Azospirillum brasilense: one gene and its partner. The main gene of each other region encodes a partner of the protein of the gene in region 2 in a complex. Links are inferred from orthologs where the notes say so. Each region holds a gene or a part of one and is shown on either strand. Other genes may lie near its edges. The genes, in order: accD and accB.

The links.
Region 1: the proteins of accB (region 2) and accD are in contact, whole or in part, in a solved structure (PDB 8UXZ), measured with the Escherichia coli proteins. The link is inferred for Azospirillum brasilense from one-to-one orthologs.

What each region holds. Positions count from the first base shown.
Region 1 is NZ_CP012914.1:334,735-349,083, reverse strand. Bases 1-2,936 are described here. They hold accD (acetyl-CoA carboxylase, carboxyltransferase subunit beta), read right to left. Parts: upstream 1,991-2,936; coding sequence 1,010-1,990; downstream 1-1,009. Other genes in these bases: trpB (tryptophan synthase subunit beta), read right to left, coding at 2,905-2,936; trpA (tryptophan synthase subunit alpha), read right to left, coding at 2,054-2,908; AMK58_RS01645 (bifunctional folylpolyglutamate synthase/dihydrofolate synthase), read right to left, coding at 1-1,002. In the rest of the region: more of trpB, read right to left, coding at 2,937-4,122; AMK58_RS01625 (amino acid ABC transporter substrate-binding protein), read right to left, coding at 4,295-5,338; AMK58_RS01620 (ATP-binding protein), read left to right, coding at 5,529-9,152; AMK58_RS01615 (sensor histidine kinase), read left to right, coding at 9,240-11,624; AMK58_RS01610 (NAD(P)/FAD-dependent oxidoreductase), read right to left, coding at 11,635-12,996; AMK58_RS01605 (ATP-binding protein), read right to left, coding at 13,227-14,349.
Region 2 is NZ_CP012914.1:924,457-938,573, reverse strand. What follows is about bases 3,881-6,584. They hold accB (acetyl-CoA carboxylase biotin carboxyl carrier protein), read right to left. Parts: upstream 5,606-6,584; coding sequence 5,156-5,605; downstream 3,881-5,155. Other genes in these bases: AMK58_RS04215 (substrate-binding periplasmic protein), read right to left, coding at 6,204-6,584; aroQ (type II 3-dehydroquinate dehydratase), read right to left, coding at 5,629-6,078; accC (acetyl-CoA carboxylase biotin carboxylase subunit), read right to left, coding at 3,881-5,135. In the rest of the region: ATP-dependent Clp protease ATP-binding subunit ClpA, read left to right, coding at 1-778; AMK58_RS04250 (hypothetical protein), read left to right, coding at 1,298-1,567; AMK58_RS04245 (DUF2155 domain-containing protein), read left to right, coding at 1,658-2,119; aat (leucyl/phenylalanyl-tRNA--protein transferase), read right to left, coding at 2,141-2,782; AMK58_RS04235 (ribonuclease T2 family protein), read left to right, coding at 2,908-3,561; more of accC, read right to left, coding at 3,792-3,880; more of AMK58_RS04215, read right to left, coding at 6,585-6,941; AMK58_RS04210 (dynamin family protein), read right to left, coding at 7,004-8,467; AMK58_RS04205 (hypothetical protein), read left to right, coding at 8,677-9,228; AMK58_RS04200 (hypothetical protein), read right to left, coding at 9,423-9,767; AMK58_RS04195 (methyl-accepting chemotaxis protein), read right to left, coding at 9,858-12,293; AMK58_RS04185 (baeRF3 domain-containing protein), read right to left, coding at 13,589-14,117. UniProt on the Escherichia coli protein: This protein is a component of the acetyl coenzyme A carboxylase complex; first, biotin carboxylase catalyzes the carboxylation of the carrier protein and then the transcarboxylase transfers the carboxyl group to form malonyl-CoA.

The DNA of each region.
Region 1 (14,349 bases), 590 kb from region 2 along the record:
TTGCGGCTCCTCCTCCGCCCAGCGTGCGGCCTGGACGGCCAGAACCTCGCCCGCCGAGTCGTTGTGGCCGCCGTCCAGCCACAGGTCCCAGCCGGCGGGCAAGGCCTCGGCCAGGGGGCCGCGGGTCAGCCGTTGCAGGCGGGCGGGCCAGTGCACGGCGGCGAGGCCGCGGCGCACCGCCGCGTCGTCGACCTTGACCGGCAAATGGTCCAGGCAGGCCAGCGCCACCCCGGCGTTGAGGATCTGGTGCGCTCCGGCCAGCCCCGGCAGCGGCAGCTCGATGCGGCGGCGGTCGCTTTCGAAGCGGAAACCGCCCGCGGTCGGGGTGACCGACCAGCCGGGAACCGGCGCGCCCACCGTCTCGGCGCGGATGGCCAGGGTGCGGGCCGCCTCCTCCGCGGGCTGCGGGAAGATCACGGCGGGGACGCCCGGCTTGAAGATGCCGGCCTTCTCGCCCGCGATGGCCTCCAGCGTGTCGCCGAGGAACTGGCGGTGGTCGTAGGAGATGCGCGTGATGGCGGTGACCGCCGGGCGGTCCACCACGTTGGTGGCGTCCAGCCGTCCGCCCAGCCCGGTTTCCAGCAGCACCACGTCCGCCGGCTCCCGCGCGAAGGCGAGCAGGGCGGCGACCGTCGTCACCTCGAAGAAGGTGATCGGCCCGCCGCCGTTCGCCGCCTCGCATTCCTCCAGCAGGGCGGCCAGCCGGTCGTCGTCGATCAGCGAGCCGGCCAGCCGGATGCGCTCGTGGAAGCGCACGAGGTGCGGCGAGGTGTAGACATGCACCCGCAGCCCCGCAGCCTCCAGCATCGCCCGCAGGAAGGCGAGCGTGGAGCCCTTGCCGTTGGTGCCCGCCACATGGACCACCGGCGGCAGGCGCCGCTCCGGATGGTCCAGCGCGGCGAGCAGCCGGTGCACGCGGTCCAGCGACAGGTCGATGACCTTGGGGTGCAGCCCCTTCAGCCGGTCGAGAACCGGATCGGCGAGCGACTCAGCGAGCGGCATGGCGGGATCAGGCCGGCTGCTCGGAGCCGGTCCTCTCGGCGCCGGCCTGGGCCGGCGTCTCGTCGGCGGCCTCCGCCTGGCTACGCGGCTCCTCCGCCTGGACGGCCGTGGCCGGCAGCGCTTCCGGCGCCACGGCCAGGACCGGCTGCATCAGCAGGGTCAGGACGCGCGACAGGGTCGGGCGCAGGTCGCGGCGATGGACGACCATGTCCACCATGCCGTGCTCCTGCAGGTATTCGGAGCGCTGGAAGCCCTCCGGCAGGGTCTCGCGGATCGTGCTCTCGATCACGCGGGCGCCGGCGAAGCCGATCTGCGCGCCCTTCTCGGCGATGTGGATGTCGCCGATCATCGCGAAGGAGGCGGTAACACCGCCGGTCGTCGGGTCGGTCAGCACCACGATGTAGGGCAGGCCGGCTTCCTTGACCATCTCCACCGCGATCGTGGTGCGCGGCATCTGCATCAGCGACAGGATGCCTTCCTGCATGCGCGCCCCGCCCGAGGCCGGGACGACGATCAGCGCCGCCTTCTGGGCGATGGCGGTGCGGGCGGCGGCCAGGATGCCCTCGCCCACCGCGATGCCCATCGAGCCGCCCATGAAGCCGAAGTCGAAGGCCGCGACGACCGCCGGCTGCCCGCCGATCAGGCCGGAGCCGACGACGATGGCGTCATGCCGGCCCGTCTTGGTCTGGGCCTCCTTCAGGCGGTCGGTGTAGCGCTTCTGGTCGCGGAACTTCAGCGGATCGACCACCGACTTCGGCAGCTCGACCGACTGGTAGTCGCCCTCGTCGAACATCGAGGCCAGCCGCTTGATCGGGTCTAGCCGCATGTGGAAGCCGCAATGCTGGCAGACGTTGAGGTTCTCCTCCAGATCGCGGTGGAAGAGCATCGCCTCGCAGCTCGGGCACTTGTGCCAGAGGTTGTCGGGAACCTCCTTGCGGGCATAGAGGGCGCGGATCTTGGGGCGGACGTAGTTGGTAAGCCAGTTCATCGCATTCTTCCTGATATCCCGCTCAGCCGGCGCTCGCAGCCCGGCGATCTAGGCCCGACGCACTCAGACGCGCGCGCCGCGCACGCCGCCGGCCAGTTCCCGGACGAAGCCCAGCACATCCTCGGCCAGACCCGGACGGGCCTTGCCGTCCGCGTCCAGCCCGCCGGCGAGCCGCGTGACGATGGCCGAGCCGACCACCGCCGCGTCGGCGACGCGGGCGACCTCGGCCGCCTGCTCCGGCGTCTTGATGCCGAAGCCGACCGCCACCGGCAGGTCGGTGTGGCGCTTCAGCCGCTCCACCGCGGCGCCCACCGCGGCGTTGTCGGCGCTGGCAGCACCGGTGATGCCGGCGATCGACACGTAATAGACGAAGCCCGAGGTGTTCTGGAGAACCGCCGGCAGGCGCTTGTCGTCGGTGGTCGGCGTCGCCAGGCGGATGAAGTTCACCCCGGCCTTCAGCGCCGGGATGCACAGCTCCTCGTCCTCTTCGGGTGGCAGGTCGACGACGATCAGCCCGTCCACCCCGGCCTCGATGGCGTCGGCCAGGAAGCGGTCCACCCCATAGGCGTGGATCGGGTTGTAATAGCCCATCAGGATCACCGGCGTGTCGGCGTCCGTTTCACGGAAGCCGCGCACGAGGTCCAGCGTCTTGCGCGCCGTCGTCCCGGCGTGGAGCGCGCGCAGGCTGGCCGCCTGGATCGCCGGGCCGTCGGCCATCGGGTCGGAGAAGGGCAGCCCCAGCTCGATCAGATCGGCGCCCGCGGCGGGCAGGCCGTGCAGGACGGCGCGGCAGGTCTCCAGGTCCGGGTCGCCCGCGGTGATGAAGGTGACGAGGCCGGCGCGGCCCTCCGCCTTCAGCGCGGCGAACCGCCGGGCGATGCGGCCATTGTCAACGGACTTGTCGTTGAGGGCGCTCACAGCTTCACTCCCAGATGCTGGGCGACGGAGAAGATGTCCTTGTCGCCGCGGCCCGACAGGCAGAGCACCATCAGGTGGTCCTTGGGCAGTTTCGGGGCGCGCTTCACGATCTCCGCCAGCGCGTGCGCCGATTCCAGCGCGGGGATGATGCCCTCGGTGCGGGCGCAGAGCTGGAAGGCGTCCAGCGTCTCCTGGTCGGTGGCCGAGACATACTCGACGCGCCCGATGTCGTGCAGCCAGGAATGCTCCGGTCCGACGCCCGGATAGTCCAGGCCGGCGGAGATGGAATGGCCTTCCAGGATCTGCCCGTCCTCGTCCTGCAGCAGGTAGGTGCGGTTGCCGTGCAGGACGCCGGGGCGCCCGCCGGTGATCGAGGCGGCGTGGGCCAGCGGCCCCTTGTCGATGCCGTGGCCGGCGGCCTCGACCGCGACCATCTGCACCGACGGATCGTCGAGGAAGGGATGGAACAGGCCGATGGCGTTGGAGCCGCCGCCGACGCAGGCGACGAGGCTGTCCGGAAGACGGCCCTCCAGCTCCTGCATCTGCACGCGCACCTCGTCGCCGATCACCGACTGGAAGTCGCGGACCATGGCGGGGTACGGGTGCGGGCCGGCGGCCGTGCCGATCAGGTAGTAGGTGTCGGCGACGTTGGTGACCCAGTCGCGCAGCGCCTCGTTCATCGCGTCCTTCAGCGTCCGCGCGCCGGAGGTCACCGGGACCACCTCGGCCCCCAGCAGCTTCATGCGGAAGACGTTGGGCTGCTGGCGGGCGATGTCGGTCTCGCCCATGTAGATGACGCAGGGCATGTCGAACAGCGCGCAGACCGTGGCGGTCGCCACACCGTGCTGGCCGGCGCCCGTCTCGGCGATGATCCGCTTCTTGCCCATGCGGCGGGCGAGCAGGATCTGGCCGATGCAGTTGTTGATCTTGTGCGCGCCGGTGTGGTTCAGCTCCTCGCGCTTGAAGTAGATCTTCGCGCCGCCGAGCTTCTCCGTCAGGCGTTCGGCGTAGTAGAGCGGGTTCGGGCGGCCGACATATTGCTTGAGCTGCTCGCGGATCGCGCCCTCGAAGGCGGGATCGGCCCGGGCCTCGCGGTAGGCTTTCTCCACCTCAAGGATCAGGGGCATCAGCGTCTCGGCGACGAAGCGTCCGCCATAGATGCCGAAATGCCCGCGCTCGTCGGGACCGGAACGGTAGGTGTTGGGTCTGGTCATGGCCTGGGAAACTGCCTGAAGCGGGCCGCGCGGCGCCCGGAAGGCGCCACCATAGCGGCGGATCGCCCGGATTTGAAGCGTTCGCCGAACCTTTCGCCGAACATGCCCACAAGATGGGAAAAGCCGGCGCGAAGGCAATCCGGCGGGGCGGCATGGCAGAGCGCCGCCGCCCTCATCCTCCCAGCGGCGGGGCGTAGTGCAGGCCGCCGTTCATCCACAGCCCGTTCATCCCGCGGTCGATGCCCAGCGGCGAGGCGGCGCCCAGATGGCGGTCGAAGATCTCGCCGTAGTTCCCGACCTGCGTGACCACGCGGAAGGCCCAGCCGTCGTCCAGCCCCAGCCCCCAGCCGACCCCGGCGGTGGCCCCGAGGAAGCGGCGCACCTCCGGGTCCTGGGCCTCCTCCTTCAGGCGGGCGGCGTTGGCGGTGGTGATGCCCTTCTCCTCGGCCAGGACGGTGGCCAGGAACACCCAGCGCACGACGTCGAACCACCGCCGCTCGTCCGGACGGACCATCGGCCCCAACGGCTCCTTGGAGATCGCCTCCGGCAGGATGACATAGTCCTCGCGCTCGGGGGCCTTCAGCAGGCGCTGGGCGTGCAGGCCGATGCGGTCGCTGGTGTAGAGGTCGCAGTGATGGTTGAAGAAAGCCGACAGCGCCCCCTCGGTCGAGCGCACCGGCTTCAGGCGGAAGCGCAGGCCGGTGCGGGCCATCCAATCCTCCAGGTTGCGCAGGGTCGTGGTCTGCTCGATCACGCAGACCGAGGCGCCGGGCGGCAGGTCGGACAGGCGGGCGATGCCCTGGGCGCGGTGCGCGATGAACCCCTGGCCGTCGAACAGGTAGACCGCCGGGAAATCGATGCCGAAGGTGGCGTCGCGCTGCAGGGTCCAGGTCGTCCCCTCCATCACCACGTCCACCTCGCCGTTGCGCAGGATGGCGAAGCGGTTCTCGGAGTTGGTCTCGACAAACTCCACGCGGTCGGCCTTGCCGGCGACGGCGGCAGCCAGCGCCCGGCACATGTCCACGAAGAAGCCGCGCCAGTTGCCGTTGTCGTCCACCGCCGCCAGACCGGCCCCGCTGGACGAGACGCCGCAACGCAGCAGCCCGCGCTCCCGCACATCCTCCATGGTTTCGGCCCGCGGACCGCCGGATGGCGCGGCCAGCGCCGCCGCCAGAACCGCGGCAACCACCGCGGCGCGCGCGAAAGACCGGACCAAGCCCATCGACCATCCCTCTTTGCCGCCGGCACCTTTGCCACCGGCGGTCAGCATTGGTCCGGCAACCGGCGCGGGTCAAGCCCGCCGGGCACCCGCTTGCCCAGCGTCCGATCGCGGCGCGGGGGTGTGAATTGCGCCCGGTCGATTGCCCGTGTTATCTCAAGCGGACGACAAAAATCGAGGGACGGGCATGCGGCTTCCCCGGCTGGGCGTGGCGTTTCGCATCCTGGCGGGTCTGACCGTGATCGCCGGCCTGACCGCCGCCACCGGCGTGGTGGCCGTCTCACTCTTCGGCCGCTTCCATGAGGGGTTCGAGCAGATCGCCACGGCCAAGGTGCCGGGCCTCGTCAACGCTTCCCAACTGGCCCAGCAGAGCGGCACGCTGGCCGCCAACGCCCCGGCCCTGGTGGCAGTGCAGAGCCAGTCGGTGCGCGAATCGGTGATGGCCCGGCTGAGCGATCAGATCGCCCTGCTGGAAGACCTGATGACCCGGCTGCGCGACCGCGGCACCGACGTGGCCGACGTGGTCGAGCTGCAGCGCCGCAAGAACGAGCTGATCGCCAACCTGATGACCCTGAACACCCAGGTGGAGCGCCAGCTCGCCGCCGCCGCGGAGACGGGTGGGCTGGTCGGCCGCCTGATGCATCTGGCCGAACGCGTCCGCAACGCCGAGGAAGCGCTGCGGGACAAAACCACCACCCCCAGGACCCTGGAGGAGTGGGGGGAGGCCCGGGACGTCGAACGGCGAATCGACCTGTGGACGGCGGAGGCCCAGCACGCCATCCTGCTGATGCTCGCCGCCTCCCGCGCCGACCACGAGGCGCGGGTGGACCGGCTGCGGCAGGACTACCGCGCCGCGATGGACCGCGCGGCGGAGGTCGTGGCCGCTTTGCCCTCCGGCGCCGCCTTCGACCTGGAGCCGCTGTACCGGGAGCTGGAGGCGCTGGGGCTTGGGGAACACAACCTGTTCAACAGCCGCCTGACCGAAATCGGCTTGGCCCGCGCCATCAAAGGCTCCATCGCACGCAACCAGAACGTCTCCGACCGGCTGGTCGGCGCGGTGTCGGACCATTTCCTGGCCATCGAGCAGGACATCGCCGCCCGCTCCGGCGAGTTCGAGCGGGTGATCCGCGACGGCAAGAACGCCATCCTGGCGATGGCCGTGGTGTCCATCCTCGGTGCCCTCGGCATCTTCCTCTACATCCACCGCAACGTGGTGCGGCGGCTGCGTGGGCTGCAGACGGCCATGGCCGCGTCGGCCGCCGGGCGGTCCGTCGCCATCCCCACCCATGGGCAGGACGAGATCGCCGACATGGCGCGCGCCCTGCACTATTTCGTCGCCACCATCCGTTCGCGCGAACACGCCCTGTCGGACAGCGAGCGCCGCCTGCGCGCGATCCTGGAGCAGAGTCCGGTCGGCGTATCGATCGGGCGTCCCGACGGCTCCGTGGCCTTCGCCAACGCCCGCGCCGCTGAACTGGCCGGGCTGCCGCCGGACGCCTTTGTCGGGCGCCGCCACGCGCTGGCCCTGCCCGGCGCCACCCTGCAGGGACGTGCCCTCCCGCAGGAGGGCCCCGGGCTGGTCGCCCGCGACGTCGAGGTGGCGGTCGACCGGCCCGACGGCAGCCGCGTCTGGGCGCTTCAGACGCTTCAGCGCACGGAGTTCGAGGGGGAACCGGCGATCCTCGCCTGGAGCTACGACATCACCGGCCGCAAGCGCGCCGAAGAGGACCTGCGCCACGCCAAGGACCAGGCGGAGGTCGCCGCCCGGTCCAAGTCGGAGTTCCTGGCGACCATGAGCCACGAGATCCGCACCCCGATGAACGGCGTGCTGGGCATGCTGGAGCTGATCGCCCTGAGCCCGCTGGACGCGGAGCAGACCGAACTCGTCACCACCGTGCGCGACAGCGCGACGGCGCTGCTGCGGATCATCGACGACATCCTGGACCTGTCCAAGATCGAGGCGGGCAAGCTCGACCTCGACGAGATGGACCTCGACCCGCGCGAACTGGTGGAGGGGGTGGCGGAGCTGCTGGCTCCGCAGGCCCACCAGAAAGCGCTGCTTCTCGTCTGCGACCTCGACCGCAAGGTGCCGGCGGCGGTGCGCGGCGATCCCGGACGGCTGCGCCAGATCCTGTTCAACCTGACCGGCAACGCCATCAAGTTCACCGACGCGGGCCGGGTCGTCCTGCGCACCCGGCTGGAGCCGTCCGACGCCGGGTCGGACCGGCTGCGCCTGCGCTTCTCGGTGGAGGACACCGGCATCGGCATCAGCGCCGCCGGGCAGGCCCGCCTGTTCCAGCCCTTCAGCCAGGCCGACAGCTCGACCACCCGCCGCTTCGGCGGCACCGGGCTGGGGCTGGCCATCTGCGCCCGCCTCGTCGAGATGATGGGAGGGCGCATCGGGGTCGAATCGGCCCCGGGCTGCGGCGCCACCTTCTGGTTCACGGTCGATCTGCTGGCGGGCGATCCGCGAACGGTGCCCGGCGACGACACCGACCTGACCGGCCTGTCGATCATCGTGGCCGAGCCGGACCCGGTGCAGCGCGCCGTCCTGATCCGCGCGCTGGAGGACAAGCGGGCCGCCGTCGCCGACGCCACGACGGCGGACGAGGCGGTGGAACTGCTGACAATGGCCGACGCCGACCTGCTGGTCCTCTCCGACGGCCTGCTGGAGCACCATCCGGACGACGCGCCCGGCGCGCCCAACCCGCGGCTGTCGGCGCCGGCGGTTCTGGCCCGCATCGCCGCCGCCGGGGTCCGCCCTCCCCCGACCCTGCATCTGATCGACGGGCGGGAGCAGCCCGGCGACTGCCCGCCGGAAAGCGGCGAGGACGGTGCAACGCCCGCTGGACAACCGCCGCGCCACGACCATCTCGGCCGCCCGATCCGCCGCGATGCCCTGTTCCGCCGCCTGACCGCCCTGGCCGGACGCGCCGTCTCCCCGCTTCCCGTGACGGAGGACAGTCCGCCAGCCCTCGACATGGCGGCCCTCGACATGGCGGACCCCGATGCGGCCGCGCCCCCGCCGATCATCCTGGTGGCGGAGGACCACCCGACGAACCAGCAGGTGATCCTGCGCCAGCTCCGCCAGCTCGGCTTCGAGGCCGACCTTAGCGGCGACGGGCTGGAGGCGCTGACCGCCTGGCGGTCACGGCCCTACCGGCTTCTGATCACCGACTGCCACATGCCGCGCATGGACGGCTACGAGCTGTCGCGCCAGATCCGCAGCGCTGAATCAGTCTTCAAATTGGCACCCGATCCGCGTCCTCGCACCGCCATCATCGCCATGACCGCCAACGCCCTGGCCGGGGAGATGGAGCGCTGCACCGACGCGGGCATGGACGACTACATCGCCAAGCCGGTGACCCTGAAGCAGCTCGCCGCCGCCCTGAACCGGGCGCTGGGCGAGGGCAGCGTCGCGGCTCCCGACGATCCACCCGCGGCGGAGCCCGCCGGGACGGCGGAGCAGACGCTGGACCTCGACCATGTCCGCACCACCTTCGGCGGGCTCGACGCGGCGTCGCTGGACATGCTGGATTTCTTCCTGGAAACCACCCGCCCGCTGCTGGACGAGGCCGCCGCCGCCCTGGAACGGAGCGACCTGGAGGCCGTCCGCGGCACCGCCCACACGCTGGCCGGGGCGGCGCGCACGGCGGGGGCCAACCGGCTGGGCCGCGCCGCGTCCGCCCTGGAACTCGCCGCCCATCGCGGCGATCCGGACGGGACCGGGCACGCCCTGACGGCGGTGCGCACCGCCTTCCCGGCGGTCGAAGCGGCGATCCGCGCCCTGCGGATCGGGGAGGCGGTGTAGCTGGGAGAAAGGGCCGCACCACCCCGAAAGTGGCACCACCCCCGGCCCGCCTTGCTCCGCCGGGAGGCGTGGACTAGTCTCACCCGCGTGAGTGTCCTGACCCGATCATACGCCTTTGCCGCGCTGGGGCTGGCGGTGGGAGTCGGCCTGATGGCCGGGCCCTCCGGCTCGCCGGCTGTGCTGGGCTTTGCCGGTGTCCTCGGCGCCGCCGGATTCGGCGGGCTGTTCTGGACCGGCAAGGAGCGCCGCCGCAGCGACCGGCTGGCGGCCGACGTGGCGCGTCTGGAGGCCCTGCTGGCCGCATCCCCCCATCCCTGGTGCGCCTGGAACGCCGAAGGCGCCGTCAGCGCGGCGCCGGGCTGCGCCGGATTTCTGGGGACGGAGCCGGGCCAGGACATCGCGAGCGCCTTCGCCGACAGCGACGCCCCCCGAGTCGCCGAGGCCGTCCGCCGCCTGCGCGGTGGGGGCGAGGACTTCCGAATCGAGGCGACGACCCGCAGCGGACGGCGCCTGTTGCTGAACGGGCGGCGGGCCGCCGGGCATCAGAACGCCGGGCATCAGAACGTCGTCTGGCTGGAGGACATCACCGACCGTTGCGCCGAACAGGAGGGACTGACCCGCGGACGGCACGACGCCGAATCGGCGCTGGCCGAGCTGCGCGCGGCGGTGGACGCCCTGCCGCTGCCGGTGTGGCTGCGCGGCGCCGGGCAGACGCTGTCCTGGTGCAACCGCGCCTACGCCCGTGCCGTGGATTCCGACCCTGCCGCCGTGCCGGACAGCGGCAAGGAGCTGAGCGACGCCGGGCGCGCCCTGGCGCAACGCGCGCTTCGCAGCGGGGTCGCCCAGTCGGAGCGGGTTTCCGCCGTCATCGGCGCCGAGCGGCGCCTGCTGGAGGTCACCGAGGCCCCCCTGCCCGCCCCGGACGGCGGCGGCACGCTGGTCGTCGGCTACGCGCTGGACGTCACGGCGGTGGAAGAGTTGCGCGGCGAGCTGAGCCGCCACCTCGCCGCCCACGGCGAGGTGCTGGAGCGGCTGGGCGCGGCCATCGCCATCTTTGGCGCCGACACGCGGCTGACCTTCTTCAACCAGGCCTACGCCCGGCTGTGGGACCTGGAGGAGTCGTGGCTGCGCAGCCAGCCCACCCACGGCGAGATCCTGGAGGAGCTGCGCACCCGCCGCCGCCTGCCCGAATACGCCGACTACCAGAGCTACAAGCGCGAGCGGCTGAGCCGCTACACCCGCCTGCTGGAGCCGGTCGAGGAGCTGATGCACCTGCCGGACGGCACGACTCTGCGCAGCCTCGCCGCCCCGCACCCGCTGGGCGGGCTGATGCAGATCCTGGAGGACGTGACCAACACGCTGGCCCTGGAATCCTCCTACAACACGCTGATCGCCGTGCAGCAGGAGACGCTGGACAATCTGGCCGAGGGCATCGCGGTGTTCGGCGGCGACGGGCGGCTGAAGCTGTCCAACCCGGCCTTCGCGCGCGTCTGGGACCTCGACGACGAGGACCTGCTGGGCGAGCCGCACATCTCCGGCCTGTTCGAGCGGATGCGGCCCTTCCTGGAGAATGGCGGCGACTGGGACAGCCTGAAGGACGAGATGATCGGCGCGACGCTGGAACGCGCCGTGCGCTCGGGTCGGCTGGAGCGGGCCGACGGGTCGGTGGTCGAGTTCTCGACCCTGCCGCTGCCCGACGGGGCGGTGCTGAACAGCTATCTCGACGTCACCGACAGCGCCCGGCTGGAGCAGGCGTTGCGCGCCTCCAACGCCGCGCTGGAGGCCGCCGACCAGTTGAAGAGCGAGTTCATCGCCAACGTCTCGCACCATCTGCGCAACCCGCTGAACGGCATCATCGGCTTCGCCGAGGTGCTGGCGAACCAGTATTTCGGGGAGCTGAACCCGCGCCAGATCGAGTATGTGAAGGGCGTCCTCAACGCGGGCGAGCGGCTGCTGGAGCTGATCGACGACGTCGTCGACATGACCAGCCTGGGGGCCGGGGTGACCACGCTGGACCGCGCCGTCGTGGACGTGCCCGACCTGCTGGAGACGGTGGGCGAGCTGACCCGCGAATGGGCGCGGCGCGAGGGGCTGCGCCTCGACCTCGCCGCCCCGTCGTCGCTGGGCGAGGCGGAGGGCGACGCCCGGCGGCTCAAGCAGGCGCTGTTCACCCTGGTCGTCGGCGCCATCCGCCACCCGCCGGCGGACCGCCGCATCCTGCTGTCCGGGGAACGGACCGCCGGGACCATCGTGCTGACCGTGGGCAGCGGCGCCGGGCCGGGCGAGGCCGCCCTGCCCTCGCGCTACGACCGCAACGACCCGCGCGGCGCCGCGGCGCTCGGCCTGTCGCTGGTCCGCAACGTCATGGAGCTGCACGGCGGGCGGCTGGAGGTCGAGGAGTGGCCGGGCCACGGCACCCGCTTCCGCTGCGTCCTGCCGCTTCCCCCCGCCTCCGGTCCAAAGCCCTCCTGATCCGAAGCCGTCAGCCCTGGCCGCGCCTCACGTCCCGGAAGGGTTCGGCGCTCCCGCCATGCGGCGAGGTGACGGATTCCGCGACCGACACCGGGCGGTCGGTGGTGATCAGCCGCGCGCCGCGCTGGTAGGTGGCCCAGCGCCACAGCCACTGCATGGTGACCAGCATCCGCTTCTGGAAATTCACCAGCAGATAGACGTGGATGATCGCCCACAGCACCCAGGCGAACCAGCCCTTCAGCTTGCGCGTTCCGAAATCGAAGACGGCGGCGCTGCGCCCGACGATGGCGGTGTTGCCGCGGTTGCGGAAGCGGAAGGGTTCCAGCGGCTGACCGCGCAGCAGGCTGGCCTCCAACCCGCCGCCGAGATGCTCGCCCTGCTGCTTGGCGACCTGGGCCAGACCGGGCAGCGGCTTGCCGTCGTCGCCGGCCAGCGCCGCCGTGTCGCCCAGCGCGTAGACGTCGGGCACGCCCGGCACCGCCATGTCGGCGTCGACCGGGATGCGCCCGCTGCGGTCGGTCTCCACCCCCAGCCAGGAGCCGGCGGGCGAGGCCTTGACCCCGGCGCCCCACACGATGGCCCCCGCCGGGATGAAGCGCCCGCCGACCGTGGCGCCCTCCGGCGTGATGCTCTCCACCGCCTGTCCGGTCAGCACGACGACGCCCAGCTCCTCCAGCTTGCGGCGGGCGTATTGGCCGAGGTCTTCCGGGAAGGTGGACAGGATGCGCGGCCCGGCCTCGACCAGCAGGACGCGGGCGGTGCGCGGGTCGATGCGGCGGAAGTCGCGGGCCAACGTAAAGCGGGCCAGTTCGGCCACCGCCCCGGCCATCTCCACGCCGGTGGGACCGCCGCCGACCACGATGGTGGTCATCAGCGCCTTCTGCCGGGCCGGGTCCTCGCTCATCTCCGCCTGCTCGAAATTCATCAGCAGCCGGGCGCGGATCCGCCGGGCGTTCTCGATGGTCTTCAGGCCGGGGGCGATCTCCGCCCAGTCGTCGTGCCCGAAATAGCTGTAGGAGGAGCCGGTCGCCAGCACCAGCCGGTCGTAGGGGACGAAGCTGCCGTCGGCCAGTTCCACCCGCTTGGCCGTACGGTCGACCCCGGTCACCTCGCCCATCACCACGTCGATGTTGGGGTGGCGGCTGACGATGCGGCGGATCGGCTCGGCGATGTCGGCGGGCGACAGGGCGGCGGTCGCCACCTGATAGAGCAGCGGCACGAACAGGTGATAGTTGTTGCGGTCGATGATGGTGACGCGGATGTTCGTCCCGCCCAGGGCCTCCGCGCAGGCCAGCCCGCCGAACCCCGCCCCGACGATCACGACATGGGGGCGGAGGTCCACGGGCGAGGGGGTGCGGTCGATCTGCGGCACGGCGGCAACCTCCGGTGACGTTGATCCTGCACCGTTAAACGCCGATGCGCCGCCGATGTTGCGGTGCATAATCCCTTCTCCCCCCTGGAGAGAAGGCTGGGGAGAAGGTCAGGATGAGGGGGCGGCCGCAGGCCGGAAAGGCTCTGCAATGAGGCTGCGTTTCCGCCCTTCGGACGCCCCCTCACCCAACCCTCTCCCCGGAGGGGCGAGGGCTTTGACGCACCCTGCCATCACCGCGGCAGGGTCACCGTCACCCGCAGCCCACCTTCCGGGCGGTTGGACAGCGCGATGTCGCCGCCATGGCCGCGCACCACCGTGCGGGCGGTGGCCAGACCCAGCCCCACCCCGCCGGTGTCGCGGGAGCGCGAGCGCTCCAGCCGGTAGAAGGGGGCGAAGACCTTCTCGAACTCCGCCTCCGGAATGCCGGGACCGCCGTCCTCGATCTCCACCCGCAATTCCCCATCCACGGGCCGCAAGCGCACGGTGAAGCCGCCGCCATAGGCGATGGCGTTGTCCATCAGGTTGGCAAAGGCGCGGCGCAGAGCCACCGGGCGCCCGTCCACCGTCGCGTGCGCCGGCCCCTCGTAGGCCGCCGCGTGCCCGGCGTCCGCCCGGTCGTCGCACAGGCTCTGCAGCAGGTCGGCGAGGTCGAGCGGGCCGCGCGGCTCGTGCTTGGCGTCGTCGCGGGCGAAGGCCAGCGTGGCGTTGATCATCGCCGCCATCTCGTCGAGGTCGGCGAGCATCTTGCGCTGCATCTCCGGGTCCTCGACCAGTTCGGCGCGCAGGCGCAGGCGGGTCAGCGGCGTGCGCAGGTCGTGGCTCATCGCCGCCAGCATCTGCGTGCGGTCGGCGACGAAGCGGGCCAGACGCGCCTGCATCCGGTTGAAGGCGCGGGTGGCGGCGCGCAGCTCCTGGGGGCCGGCTTCCGGCAAAGGCGGCGCCTCGCCGTCCACGCCCAGCCGCTCCGCCGCGTCGGCGAAGCGCGCGATGGGGGCGGTCATGCGGCGCGCCGTCCAGACCGAGACCAGAGCCACCGCCCCGACGATGCCGGCCATCCACAGCGCGAAGCGCAGCAGCCGGAACGGCCCCTCCAGCGGGTCGCCGCCGACGAAGGTCAGCCAGGACCCGTCCTTCAGCCCCACCGACAGCCGGACGTCGGCGCCCCAGCGATGCTCGTCCACCGGGAAGGGGCCGGGCATGGGGCGCTCCCGCCGGACCTCGACCACCACGGCGCGCTCGGGATCGTCCAGCTCGCCGCGGATGGCCCGGCGCAGCCGGTCGAAGGGAAAGCCTTCGCGCTGGTTGGCGAAGCGCGGAGTCTCGGGATTCCAGTCCACCCGCAGCACGGGGTCG
Region 2 (14,117 bases):
CCTCACGCTGGGCATCGAGCTGACCCGCTTCGACATGTCGGAGTACATGGAGCGGCACACGGTCTCCCGCCTGATCGGCGCCCCTCCAGGCTATGTCGGGTTCGACCAGGGCGGCCTGCTGACCGACGCCATCGACCAGCATCCGCATTGCGTGCTGCTGCTCGACGAGATCGAGAAGGCGCATCCGGATCTGTTCAACATCCTGTTGCAGATCATGGATCACGGCAAGCTGACCGACCACAACGGCAAGACGGTGGACTTCCGCAACGTCATCCTCATCATGACCTCCAACGCGGGCGCCTCGGACATGGCCAAGCCGGCCATCGGCTTCGAGCGCGAGCGTCGGGTCGGCGAGGACATGGAAGCGGTCGAGAAGCTGTTCACGCCGGAGTTCCGCAACCGTCTGGATGCGATCATCCCCTTCGCACCGCTGACCCAGGAGGTCATCAACCGCGTGGTGGACAAGTTCATCATGCAGATGGAGGCGCAGCTCGAGGACCGCGGCGTCACGATCGAACTCGACGATCAGGCCCGCGAGTGGCTGGGCAAGAAGGGCTACGACCCGCTCTACGGCGCGCGTCCGCTGGGCCGCGTGATCCAGGAGCACCTGAAGAAGCCGCTGGCGGAGGAGCTGCTGTTCGGCAAGCTCGCCAAGGGCGGATTGGTCAAGGTCACCGTGAAGGACGACAAGCCCGCCTTCGACTACACCGAGGGCTCGCGCAAGCGGCGCTCCGGCGACGAGGACGAGGACGAGGTCGTGCACGAACTGGCGGAGTGACGCCGCTTCGCACGGAGCGTGAAGAAGAGGGCTTCGACAGCCTGTGTGAAAACCCCAGCCCGCTTGGGCTGGGGTTTTTCACGTTTACAGGGGGTGCGGTCAGATTGCCCTAGCCAGCGCAGGATCTACGGGCGTTGCTTCACGCGGGCCGCAAGCAGGGCTTTGGCAAAGCCGAGCGTCGCCAGATCCAGCGTGCCGACAAACATGTCCACCACCCGGACCATCGCATCCGGCACGATCAATCCGTCCAGCGTTTATGGGGAAAGCGTTGCCTGATAGCGCGACGCACCTTCAATCCGGCCTGACATGACAATGCCCGCAGCTTGCGCTGTGGGCATTGTTGCTTAGCCTTCAAGCGCCGGGATCCTGTTTTCACACTGGCTGGCAAGGGTCCTTTTTCGCTTGCCTCATCCACTTTTTCCCAGCGCCCTTCGGAACAGCCGCGGCCACGCTGCCGTTTCCCTCCGCAGATCCAACACGGCACACATCACGCCAGACCCATCACAGAGGAGATCAGCGATGAAAGCCCGTTTCCTGGTTCTCGGCCTCGCCCTGCTCGCCGCCGCCTGCGGAGTCAACACCGAGGAGAAGGCCGCCAGCGGCGCGCTGGGCGGGGCTGCGGCGGGCGCCGTGATCGGCGGGCCGGTCGGCGCGGTGGTCGGTGGCGCCGCGGGTGCCGCGGGCGGCACCGCCACCCAGAAGGTCGAGGAGAAGGAGGGCACCGCCGGTCCGTCCACCAACACCGCACCCTATGGCGGCACCCGCCCCAGCGGTAGCATCACCCAGTAAGCGGGCACGGAGTAGACGGGGAGACGCTTCCGGGATAGAAGGCTGTCGGGTTTCGGCCCACGCCGTTCGACATCACGGAAGCGATCCCCAGTGACGACGATCCAAGTGACGACGACTCCGAAAAGCCTCATCGGCTCAATCATTGGCAAACGCGTTCGCGGCGCGGCCTTGGCGGCAACGCTGCTCAGCCTGCCAGCCTTGATGAGCCTGACCAGCCCGGCCGGTGCCGCTCCGGTGCCGGAGGAGATGGTCAGCCGCCCCGCTGCCAAGCTGCAGGGGCTGGACAAGATCACCGCAAGGACCTCCACCTTCACCATCGCGGTCGGCGAGACCAAGGCGCTCGGCAGCCTGCGCATCACGCTGCGCGCCTGCAAGGAGAACCCGCCGATCGAAACTCCGGAAACCGCCGCATTCCTCGAAGTGATCGAGAACAAGCCCGGCGAACAGGCAGAGCCGGTGTTCAGCGGTTGGATGTTCGCCTCCAGTCCCGCCCTGTCGGCTATGGAGCACCCGATCTACGACGTCTGGGTCCTGTCCTGCGAGGGTGACTGAGCCCAGCCCAGGGCCCCACCCTCAGCCCTCCGCGCCCAGCAACGCCGCGATGGCCGTGCCTTGGTCCACGCTGCCGAAATTTGTCGGCACCGCCAGGGCGGCGGCCAATCGGCGGCGGTACTCGGCGCGCGGGATCTCCACGGCGCCGAACTGACTCAGATGCTCCGTCACGAATTGCGCGTCCAGCAGCGTGTAGCCCGCCGTCCGCAACCGAGCAACCAGATGCACCAGCGCCACCTTGCTGGCGTCGGTGACGCGGCTGAACATGCTTTCCCCGAAAAAGGCGCCGCCCAGCGCCACACCATACAGGCCGCCGACGAGTTGGCCGCCGCTCCAGCACTCCACGCTGTGGGCGCAGCCGCGCTCGTGCAGTTCGGTATAGAGGCGCAGGATATCGCCGTTGATCCAGGTCTTCGGGCGGTCCGGCGTCGGTTCCGCGCAGGCCTCGATCACTGCACGGAAGGCCGTGTCGAAGCGCAGGTCGAACGGGCCGCGCCGCACGGTCCTGCGCAGCTTGCGCGGGACGTGGAAGCCCTCCAGCGGCAGAACGCCACGCCGCTCCGGATCGAACCAGTACAGCTCCTCGGAGTCGGCGTTCTCCGCCATCGGGAAAATGCCGGCGGCGTAGGCGCGCAGAAGCAGCGATGCGGACAATTCGATCATCGCGGACACTATAGCCGTTTGCTCCCTCGCCCCCGCAACGTTATCTCAGCGCACCACTTCCGCGCGACAGGTGGCTCCCACCATGGTATGCAACGGAAAGAGGTGTTCATCGCAGGAGATCCAACATGAAGACGGTTCTGTCAGCCATCGTCGTATCGATGGTTGTGTTTCTCTCAATGACCGGCGCGTCATGGGCGCAGCGCAAGGCAGAGCCCGGCACCTTCGATTACTATGTGTTCAGCCTGTCCTGGTCGCCCACCCACTGCGCCAAGAATCAGGGCGACGCCGACCCCGACCAGTGCGGGGTGGAACGCAGGTTCGGCTTCATCGTCCACGGCCTGTGGCCGCAATACAGCAACGGCGGCTATCCGGCCACCTGCACCCGCGACCGCACGGTCCCCCGCGCCGTGGTGGACGCCACCATGCCGGTGATGCCCAGCGTCGGCCTGATCGTGCATCAATGGACGAAGCACGGCACCTGCAGCGGCCTGCCCGTCACCGATTACTTCGCGCAGGTCCGCAAGGCCTTCGCCAAGGTCAAGATTCCCGAGGCACTCCAGGCCCCGAAATCCGATCTGTCGATCCCCGCGACCCAGGTGGAGCGCCTGTTCGTCCAGGCCAACCCTGGGCTGGAACCGGAGTCGGTGGCGCTGATCTGCTCCAAGCGCGACGTGGCCGAGGTGCGGCTGTGCCTGAACAAGGATCTGTCCTTCATCCCCTGCGGCGCCAAGGTGGTCGACCGCTGCCGCCGCGACGCCCTGCTGACCGCGGCGCCGTGACGGGGTGTCGGATTCTCGCGGGCGACAGGTGCTTCACGGATTTCGCGGATTTCTTTGGGCTTGCTCAGCGCACGCTGATCGAACAGGCCTGCACTGGGCACGACTATAAAAATCCGTGAAATCCGTGAAGACCCTGTTGTCATCCGAGAATCCCGCACCCGCAAAAACGAAAAGAGCCCTTCCTCCCCATCGGGAAGGAGGGCTCTTTTCATTGAACCGCTTGGCGGATTTTACTTCTTCATGCCCATCAACTGCTCAAGCCAGTGGATGTCGTAGTTGCCATCGATGAAGGCCTGCTGCGCGATGATGCGCTGGTGCAGGGGCAGCGTGGTGTCGACGCCGCCGATCACGTACTCCTCGATCGTCCGGCGCAGCCGCATCAGGCACTCGTTGCGGGTGGTGCCGTGGACGACCAGCTTGGCGATCAGGCTGTCGTAGTGCGGCGGGATGCGGTAGCCGTCGTAGAGCGCCGAGTCGACGCGCACGCCCAGGCCGCCCGGCGCGTGATAGCCGTCGATCTTCCCCGGCGACGGGATGAAGGTCTCCGGATGCTCCGCGTTCACGCGGCACTCGATCGAATGGCCCTGGAAGCGGATGTCCGCCTGGCCGTAGCCGAGCGGGGCGCCGGTCGCCACGCGGATCTGCTCGCGCACCAGATCGATGCCGGTGATCATCTCGGTGATCGTGTGCTCGACCTGCAGGCGGGTGTTCATCTCGATGAAGTAGAACTGCCCGTCTTCGAACAGGAACTCCATCGTGCCGACGCCGCGGTAGCCGATGGCCGCCGCCGTCTTGGCCGCCAGATCGCCGATGAAGGCGCGCTGCTCGGCGTTCAGGGCCGGCGACGGGGCTTCCTCGATGACCTTCTGGTGACGGCGCTGCACGGAGCAGTCGCGCTCACCGAAATGCACGCAGTTGCCGTGCTCGTCGCCGAGAAGCTGGATCTCGATGTGCCGGGGCTTGCCGAGATACTTCTCGATGTAGACCTCGTCGTTGCCGAAGGCGGCGCGCGCCTCGCCGCGGGCGAGCTGGTAGGCTTCCTTGAGCTGGTCGGGGTTGCGGGCGACCTTCATGCCCTTGCCGCCGCCGCCCGCCGCCGCCTTGATGAGGATCGGATAGCCGGTCTCGCGGCCGATCTTCTCCGCCTCCTCCAGCGTCGGCACCGGGCCGTCGGAACCGGGGACCACGGGCAGCCCCTGCTCCATCACCGTCTTCTTCGCGGTGACCTTGTCGCCCATGATGCGGATGTGCTCCGCGGTCGGGCCGATGAAGGTGAAGCCGTGCTCCTCCACCATCTCCGCGAACTGGGCGTTCTCCGACAGGAAGCCGATGCCGGGATGGATCGCGTCCGCCCCGGTGATCGACGCCGCCGACAGGATCGCCGGAATGTTCAGGTAGCTTTCGCGGGCCGACGCGGGGCCGATGCACACGCTCTCGTCCGCGAGGCGGACGTGCATGGCGTCGGCGTCGGCGGTGGAATGCACCGCCACGGTCTGGATTCCCATCTCACGGCAGGCGCGGTGGATGCGCAGAGCAATCTCACCGCGGTTCGCGATCAGGACCTTCTCGAACATCGCCAAGGGATGATCCCCGCTCACTCGATGATCATAAGGACTTCGCCGAACTCCACCGGCTGGCTGTCGGAGATCAGAATCTCGACGACCGTGCCGCCCCGCGGGGCCTTGATGGGGTTCATGACCTTCATCGCCTCGATGATGAGGACGGTCTGGCCGGCCTTCACCGTGTCGCCGACGCGAACGAAGGGCGTGCCGCCCGGCTCGGCCGCGGCGTAAGCCGTGCCGACCATCGGCGAGGTGACGGCGCCCGGATGGCTGGCGGGCTTGCCCGCCGGGGCGGCGGCCGGGGCCGTGGCGGGGGCGGGAGCGGCGACCGGAGCGTGCACGGCCACCGCCTGGGCGGCCGTCGGGCGGGTGACGCGGATCCGCTTCTCGCCCTCGGCAAACTCGATCTCGCTCAAGCCCGTCTCACGCAGGAGATCCGCGAGCTTGCGGACCAGATCGCCGTCGATGTCGAAGCTTGCCATGGTGTTCGTTTTTCCCGTGTTCCTTAGTCGCGCTCGAGGATATTCGCCATGGCGTCCAGCGCCAGCAGATACCCGTGAGGGCCGAAGCCGCAGATCATCCCCTTGGCCACCGCGGAAATGTGCGAGTGGTGGCGGATGGCCTCACGCTTGTAGATGTTGGAGAGATGCACCTCGACGATCGGCAGCTCGGACAGGATCAGCGCGTCCATGATGGCGACGGAGGTGTGGCTGTAGGCGCCGGCGTTGATGACGATGCCGTCATGCTCCGTCCGCGCCTGCTGAATCCAGGAAACGAGTTCGCCCTCGTGGTTCGACTGCCGGAAGTCGATGGCCAGCCCAAGCTGTTCGGCACGTTCCTGGCATGCGCCTTCCAGGTCGTCGAGCGTCATGGAGCCATAAATGTGCGGTTCGCGCACGCCCAGCATGTTCAGGTTCGGTCCGTTCAGGACCAGAACGGAAGCGTCGATGGCCACGGGCCACGCCCCTTTTCCAAGATCGAGTCCGCGCGTTTATAGCACTTTGCGTCGCGCTGGCAATGGCGCATGGCGCGCATGTTGCGCCCAATCGGCGTGTTCTGCCCCCTTCGACGCCGATCGCCTCACGGCGAGGCGGACAAATGGCGGCGCAGGATCTCCTCGAAAGCGCCGCTATCCTTCAATTTTTTCAATCCGGCATTGAAGGCTGCCAGGATCGCCGTCGCCTCCGGCAGCGAACGGGAAAGAATCAGGTGCTGTCCGGCACGGGCGTAGGGCAAGGGCGCGATGCGGATCTCGTCCCCGACCATCGCCTTCGCCACCGCGCTCCGCCCGGTGAACTCGTCGATGACGAAGGCGTCCACACGGCCCGAGGCGACCATCCGAACGCAGGCCGGCAGGTCCCCCGGGCTTTCCCGCGTCAACGCGCCCGCCGCGGCCAACGTCGCCAGTTCCGCCGGCAAGGCGTGGCCGACCGGCGCGCAGACCGTACGGCCCCGGAAATCCTCCGGAGTGTGAAACACCATGCTGCTGTGGGCGGACAGATAGACGAGTTGCCGCACCTCCAGCAGCGGGTCGGAGAACAGCATCTCCATCTCGCGGTCCGGCGTGCGGACATAGGGAAAGGTGCCGAGGAACTTGCCCGCCCGCACGCCGTCGTAGCCGCGGCGCCAAGGCATGAAGCGCACACCATAACGCAACCCGACCTCGTCGAAGGCGCGGCGCACGATGTCGGTCAGCAGGCCGCCCTCCGACAGATCCTCCCCGGTGAAGGGGGCGAAGTCGTTGCCGGTGACCAGATCCAGGGCCGAATCGAGCGGTGCCGCCCGGACAGGACCGAACACCGCCAGCAGCAGGAGCATGGCCAGAAGACACCGCCGCCCCGCCATTGCCCGTCCCACGATGCTCTCCGGCGAACGTCCGCTTACTCCGCCGGGGCGCGGTTGCGCCGCCCGGCGGGGTCGGTGAACAGGTCGTTGATGCGCTGGACATGCTCCGCCACCGCCTCGCGGATGGAGAAGATGCGCTTCTCGGCGCCGCCGCTCCAGCCCACCGGCTTCTTGCGGAAGATCGAGCGAAAGAAACGGGTGTTGCGCAGGAAGCCCTGCTGGAGGTTCAGATCGACGTCGCCGTAGCGCTCCGGCAGGCTGCGGGCGACCCGCCGGGCCATGAAGGAGCGCAGCCAGAAATGGCCGGCGCCGAACAGGCCGCCCAGCACCACCAGCGCCGCCAGCACCCCGACCGGAAGGCCACCGGCCCAGGCCGGCTGCGACTGGGTCAGCCAGGTGAGGAAGGCCGACACCGTATCGCCGCCGGCGAGGCTGGCGATCCCGCCAAAGAACAGGGCCAGCAGGGCCAGCCACACCGCGTCGCCGATCAGCACCAGCTTGCGCCAGCGCTTCATCGCCGCGGCGAGCTGCGGGACGATCTCACCCTTCAGCTCCTTCACAAGGCTGTCGATCATGCCGACGATGCGGTAGGCGCGGGCGACCTCCACCTCGTTGATGCGCACCTGGAGTTCGGCGAGGTCGGAATCGCGCCGCGCCTCGTAGCGGGCGCGCACCGCGTCGTCGGCGATGGCGACCGCCGACTTGCTGTCGTAGAGCGCGTAGAAGCGGCCCGACACCAGACCGGCCTGAGCGATGGCGCGCTGCCACGCGCCAAACACCGCCTCCAGATTGTCTTCCTTCGCCGTGGTGTCGATCTGGTTCAGGATGTAGCAGACCTTGCGCGCGTCGGCGCGGTCCACCGTCTTCGCCACCAGATGCTTCAGCGTGTCCTGCATCGCCCCCGGCTCCGGGTGGCGCCCGTCGAAGAACACCAGCACGAGGTCGGACAGCTCGACGATGTGATCGACCAGCCGCAGCACCGAGCGGCGCTGGTCGTCGGCGTCGAAGCCCGGCGAGTCGATGAAGATCTTGCCGCGCGCCCGATCGCCGGACAGCGTCTTGAGCTGAAGGTAGTTGTCGATGCGCTTGCCCTCGCCCGCCGCAACCTTCTCGATCTCGTCGGCGATCCGGTAGAAGGGAAAGCGCGGGTCGGCGTTCAGCGCGGTGCCCGGCAGTGCCTCCCGCCGGGTTTCCGGCCCATGGCAGATCACCGTGAACTTGTCGTCCACCGCCTGGTTGCCGGTGTTCTGCAGCGGCGCACCGAGATAACCGTTGAGGAAGGTGGACTTGCCCGCGGAGAAGGTGCCCAGCACCGCGATCATCGGCCACCAGGGGATGCGCGTGGTCAGCGACTCGTACGGCCCCAGCAGGCCCAGCCGAACCAGCACCCGGTCGAAATTGCGAAAGGTCGGAATGACCGGGAGAAGGTTCGGGTTTTCCGCGCGGAGATGCGCGTCCAGGGCGGCGAGGCGCTGCTGGAGGGCTTGCCTGGGGGTCATGGCCGGCCGGGTCCCGTCTGCTGTGAAATGGGGTGACGTCTCGTGTCGGAGGCATTCTCTAGCACGAGGCGCCGTTGCGATGGACAGCGAAATCGCCATGACCGGAAACGCCGTGGCGGCGGTGCAGCACCGGCCGGCGCAGCATCGGCCGCCTGAGACCTTCTTTGGTGGTATGGATCGGAAACGGCGTCTGAAACGTTGTTTTCGGCATGGCTGCCGAAAACGACCCCGACACTGATTCCCTGCGCCTGACCGCGGAGGAACTCGCCTTCCTGCTCAGCGATCCGCAGAGCCGCGCGGACCGGGAGGAACGCAACGCCCGCGCCAATCGGAACCGCACCGAACGGCGGCGCAGCGATCCAGCCTATGCGGAGCGGCTGCGCAACGAAGACCGCTTGCGCCAGCGGAGACACCGCGCCAAGGCGGCCATCGGCCAGCCCGAACGGGAACCGGACCCGCCCGTTCCCCTGCCCGCCCTGTCGACGACGGACGCCCTCCGTCGCTTGGAAGCCCATTTGGAGGAGGCTGCCACCCCGCAGGCGGCCCAACTGCGCCGCCGTCCGGAAGCCTTGCGGCGCTACGCCGCGGCGTTCGAGCTGTACCGCGCCCTGTCGGTCCGCGGGGAGCGCCCCACGCGTGGTGCCCTCGCCGCCGCCTTCGCCACCAAGCTCGGCCTTACCCTCACCCCGTCGCAGATCCAGAAGCTGCGCGATCAGGTGGAAGGGTTCGCCCGTCCGGGCGGCCCCTGGCACGTCGGCTGACCGGCGGGGCGGAAAGGCCGATACAGCGCGTCACGCAGACAGACCGACGCAGCTCCTGTTCGGCTCGCAAACGGATATTAACTCGTTATTAACCATGAATTAAGGGGCTGTTAAGCCTTTTCGAGGGCTCCACCGCCCATCGGAAACCACATCGGTGCGCTGCGTGACAGGCTGTATCGGGCTTTGCCGCCGCCCTACAAGTCGGTCGGCGCATTCGGCACCGGGGGTTCGGACTTCGGCGGTGCAGGTTCGGCCGGTGCGGGACGGGAGCGGTCGAGCCGGCGGATCACGATGTCGCCCTCCGGCGTGACTTCGGGAGGAGCGAACATCGGCACCTGCCGCACCCACCCCTCCAGAGCCTTCATCAGCAGCTCCACACCCTGGCGGGCCTGTTCGCCCGGCGTGGAGGGCGCGCCGGGAGGAGGCGCGGCGCCGGGTGGGGGCGGCGTTTCGGCGGCCCCTACCGGCCCCGCCCACAGGGCGCTGGCAAGAACCAGGGGCACCATGATTTTCATGAAGTTGAGGCGGCGCGCGGTCATGGGTTCGTCACTCCTGGTTGGTGTGATGGCCTTCCCTGACAAACGTCCGCGCCGCCTTTTTCATCGCACGCTTTTTTCAGCGCGACCCGGTCAGAACTCCTTCCAATCGTCCTCGTCGGCGGAAGCGCGCTGGAGGGTCGCCGAAGCCGCCTTGCCCGCCGCCGGACGGGCCGGAGGCGCCGCCTTGCGAGCGGCGGGCTTGGCTGGCGCCGGCTTGGTCGGGGCAATGCTGCGCCGCAGAGCCGGAGCCCCGCCGCCTTGATGACCGGCGGGAGCCGCCATGAAGGCCGCGGCGTCCAGCTTGAAGAAGCTGACCAACGACCGCAGGTCCGTCGCCTGGTTGGCGAGCGACTGCGCAGCGGCGGTGGTTTCCTCGACGAGCGCAGCGTTCTTCTGGGTCATCTCGTCCATCTGCGAGACGGTGGCGTTGATCTCGTCGAGCGCCGCCGCCTGCTCGCTCGACGCCGAGGCCATCTCGGCGATCAGCCCGGCGACCTGCTGGACGCCCGACACGATGCCCTCCAGCGCGTCGCCGGCCTTTTTGACCAGCTCCACCCCGTCCTTCACCTGGCTGTCGCTGTCGAGGATCAGGCCCTTGATCTCCTTGGACGCCTGGGCGGAGCGCTGGGCAAGGTTGCGCACCTCCTGGGCCACCACCGCGAAGCCGCGCCCGGCGTCGCCGGCCCGCGCCGCCTCGACCGCCGCGTTCAGCGCCAGCAGGTTGGTCTGGAAGGCGATCTCGTCGATCACCCCGATGATGTCGGTGATCTTGCGGCTCGACGCCTCGATGCGCTTCATCGCGTCGATGGCCGAGTCCGCCACCGTCCCGCCAGACTCCGCGGCGGTGCGGGCGTCGGCAGCCATGCCGTTGGCGCGCTGGGCGTTGTCGGCGTTGGAGCGCACCGTGGCGCCCAGTTCCTCCATGCTCGCCGCCGTCTCCTCCAGCGAGGAGGCCTGCTGCTCCGTCCGCTCCGCGAGGTCGCTCGACCCCAGCGAAACTTCGGACGCGGCGCCGGAAATCGCGTCGGTGGCGCGCAGGATCTGGCCGACGATCTCCGACAGCTTGGCCGAGGTGGTGTTGACGTCGGTCTTCAGCGTCTGGAAGGCGCCCTGGTAGTCGCGCTCCACCCGCTTGTTGAGGTCGCCCTGGGCGAGCGCGCTGAGCACCGCGCCGAGGTCGGCGATGACCGCCTCCACCGTGTCGGTCAGGCGGTTGATGCCCTCCGACATCGTTCGATAGAAGCCGTCCTTGCCGGACAGATCGAGGCGGCGCGACAGGTCGCCCTTCGACACGCCGTCGATCAGCGCGGCGATCTCCTCGCCGATCGCCGTCTCGCGGGCGCGTTGCGCCTCGTCGGCGCGGCGTTCGGCTTCAAGGCGCTCGCGCTCGGCCTCGTCCATCGCCTTCTTCTGGATGGCGTTGTCCTTGAACACCTGAACCGCCTGCGCCATCCGCCCAATCTCGTCGCGGTTGGCCAGGGCCGGGATGGTCACCGTCAGGTCGCCGCCGGCGAGGTTGGTCATCGTCTCGGTCATCGACACGACCGGCTTCACGATGGACCGCGCCACCGCCCAGGCCAGCAGCAGGCCGAACAGGAAGGCCCCGGCCGCGATTGTCACGTTGGCCGACAGGGTGCGGTCCATGCTGCCGGTGGTTTCGGCCAGCACGCCGTCGCGGTCCTTGCCTTCGATCGCGACGGTGCGGTCGGAGAGGTCGGCGAATTCGACGCCGCGGGCGCCCATCACGTCGACCAGCCGGGTGTTTTCCAGCATGACGGCGGCGGTTTCGCGGAACAGCGAGACGTAGCGGTCGGAGAGCTGGTCAGCGGCCAGCGCCGCGGCCCGGCGCGCCGGGTTGTTCAGCCGCTCGGTCGCCCGGCGGATGGCCTCGCCGAAGGCGTCGTCGCGGGCCGACACCTCGGTGATGATCGACTCGTTCGGGCTGGTGAAGAAGCGCGATGCGGCCAGCCGCGCCATCAGCAGCTGCTCCTGCGCGAGGGCGGCGTTGGCCGCCGCCTCGTGCTCGCCGTCGGCGATCAGGGTGGAGACGAGCTGCGACACGGTCTCGCGCGCCTTCTCGCCCGCCGGGACGAGCTGCTCGGCGTAGAGGCGGTCGCGGCGCAGGCGAAGCTCCGCCAGCGTGTTGAAGTCGGTCACGTAGCTGGCGAAGACCTGGTTCATCCGCTCCAGCAGGGCGCGGCGCTCACCGGTCGTTCCGTCCAAGGCGCTCCGCAGATCCTTGACCAGGGTCGCCTGGACGGCGCGCACCTGGTCCGCCACCTTCGGGTCGCCGAACGTGTTGAAGGTCAGAGCGAGGCGGCGCATCTGGGCGACCTGCGCATCGATGGAGCTGACCTGGATCGAGTGGTTGCTCACCGCCGCGTAGGATTCGAAGCCGTCCCGCGCAACCCCAAGGCCCCGGACGCCGATGGCGACCACCACCGCCAGCAACAGCAGAACCACGAGGAAACCGAAGTAAATGCGGGTTCCGACCTTGAAGCGTCCCGCCAGACTGCTTGTCTGCATCGACCTGATCCTTTGCATGCGATCCGACGACGCAGAGGAGCGTCGCCGCCAACCGCCGTCGCCGACCTATCGGCCACCGACCGGCAGCGCCGGCCCGATGCCGTCGGTCCGGCGCTGCCTGTGGCGCGAACTTTATCCCATGCGACCTATCCGAATTTGATTATCAAAGTGTTTCCACACCAACCGGCAGGCTCGAAATCACCACAATTCGATATGTTCAGCACGGTCAGCGCCCGGTTTCCCTCTGTTTGTTTCCCAACCGCCACCACCATCGGCCGCGCAACCGGCACGCGCGTCACCGGCAAAACACCGCAATCAGCGTTTTCAGTATCCTGGAGCCGCAAGGGTGCCAGAGAGTCCATATGCCGCTATGCCTGTCCAAGTCATGGCATCAGCGCAGTAATTTCAGAGATTCCGCTTGCCTGATGGAAAGTTCTGTGTGAACAATCCTAACGACATTCTCAAATCCTACATATTTATTCGCAAGCATTGGAGTCCCGCGTCCATGAGCGAACCTGCGGTACGCAAAAGAGGGCGACGCGGATCGCCTGAGTCCTGGTCGGTTGACGCTCATGTCGGACAGCGTGTGCGCATGCGCCGCACCTTGCTGGGCATGAGCCAGGAGAGGTTGGGCGAAGCCATCGGCCTGACGTTCCAGCAGGTCCAGAAGTACGAGCGAGGCTCCAATCGCATTTCCGCGGGAACGCTTTATCGCCTGGGACAGGTACTTGATGTCCCCGTCAGCTTCTTCTTCGATTGCTACGACGACCCGCAGGCCCCCGTCGGAAAAACGACCGCACCGGACAACACCAGGCTCAGCGACAGTTCGATCAGCCGCCGTGAGGCGCGCATGCTTCGCTTGTGGCGGGCGGCCCCCGAGGGCGTGGGCGACGAGCTTCTATCGCTCCTGAGCTGCTTGTCTCCCCATCTGCATGACACACGGGAAGAGGACGATGGCAGGCCAACAGACGCCGCGTCCTCAGCCGCCATACCGACAATGGCTTTTGCGCGAGAGGGGATCATACTGACGGCCCCGGTGTCGCCGAAGACCGTCCCGGCGGTGCCGGTCGGCAAGGCGATTCTGAAGGCCACCGTCAAGCCCCGCGCCAAGGCCGAGACGGCAACCGGCGGCAAACGGCGGCGTCACGGTGCCGTCTGGGACCCGGCGGACATCTACCGCGCGGGGAAGGCGCCCACCGGCAAACCCAGCAAGGCACCCACCTGACGGTGGAACGAGAACGGGGCGGCGCCACCGGACGCCACCCCGTCTGCCGGAAAACTTCAGGACCTCAGAATCAGAAGCGCAGGATCGCTGCGGTCGAGGCCCCCGACGGCAATTCCGCCTTGGTCACCACATGCACCTCTCCACCGCGCAGCAGCGTTTCGGTGGCAGCCTCCTCGACGAGGTCGATGGCGCCGTCCGTTTCATGGTGCAACGGGAAGGCCCGGTGATAGTCCTCCCGGAAATGCCCCCAGACCTTGTCCTTCTCGGCCACCAGAAGGACCCCGACCCGCCCCTCGCGTGCCGCCACCATCACGTCCTCGGCCCGCGTCGTCGTCCGCTCCGCCATGTTGCGGTCGCCGTAAAGGGCGTTGAACCGTTCCACCGCCGTCCGCCGGGTCGACTCGAACATCGGCCGGACCACCGCATAGGAGCGGCGATGCAGGTCGTCGATCTCCAGCGCGTCGGGGTTCGTCACGACCCCATCCTCAAGCATGCCCTGAAGATGCGCATCCTTGCGCAAATGCCCCTGGATCTCCTCGTCGGCCACCAGAACCAGCGGACCGCGGAAGGGCTTCAGGTGACCGCGCACGCGGTCGGCG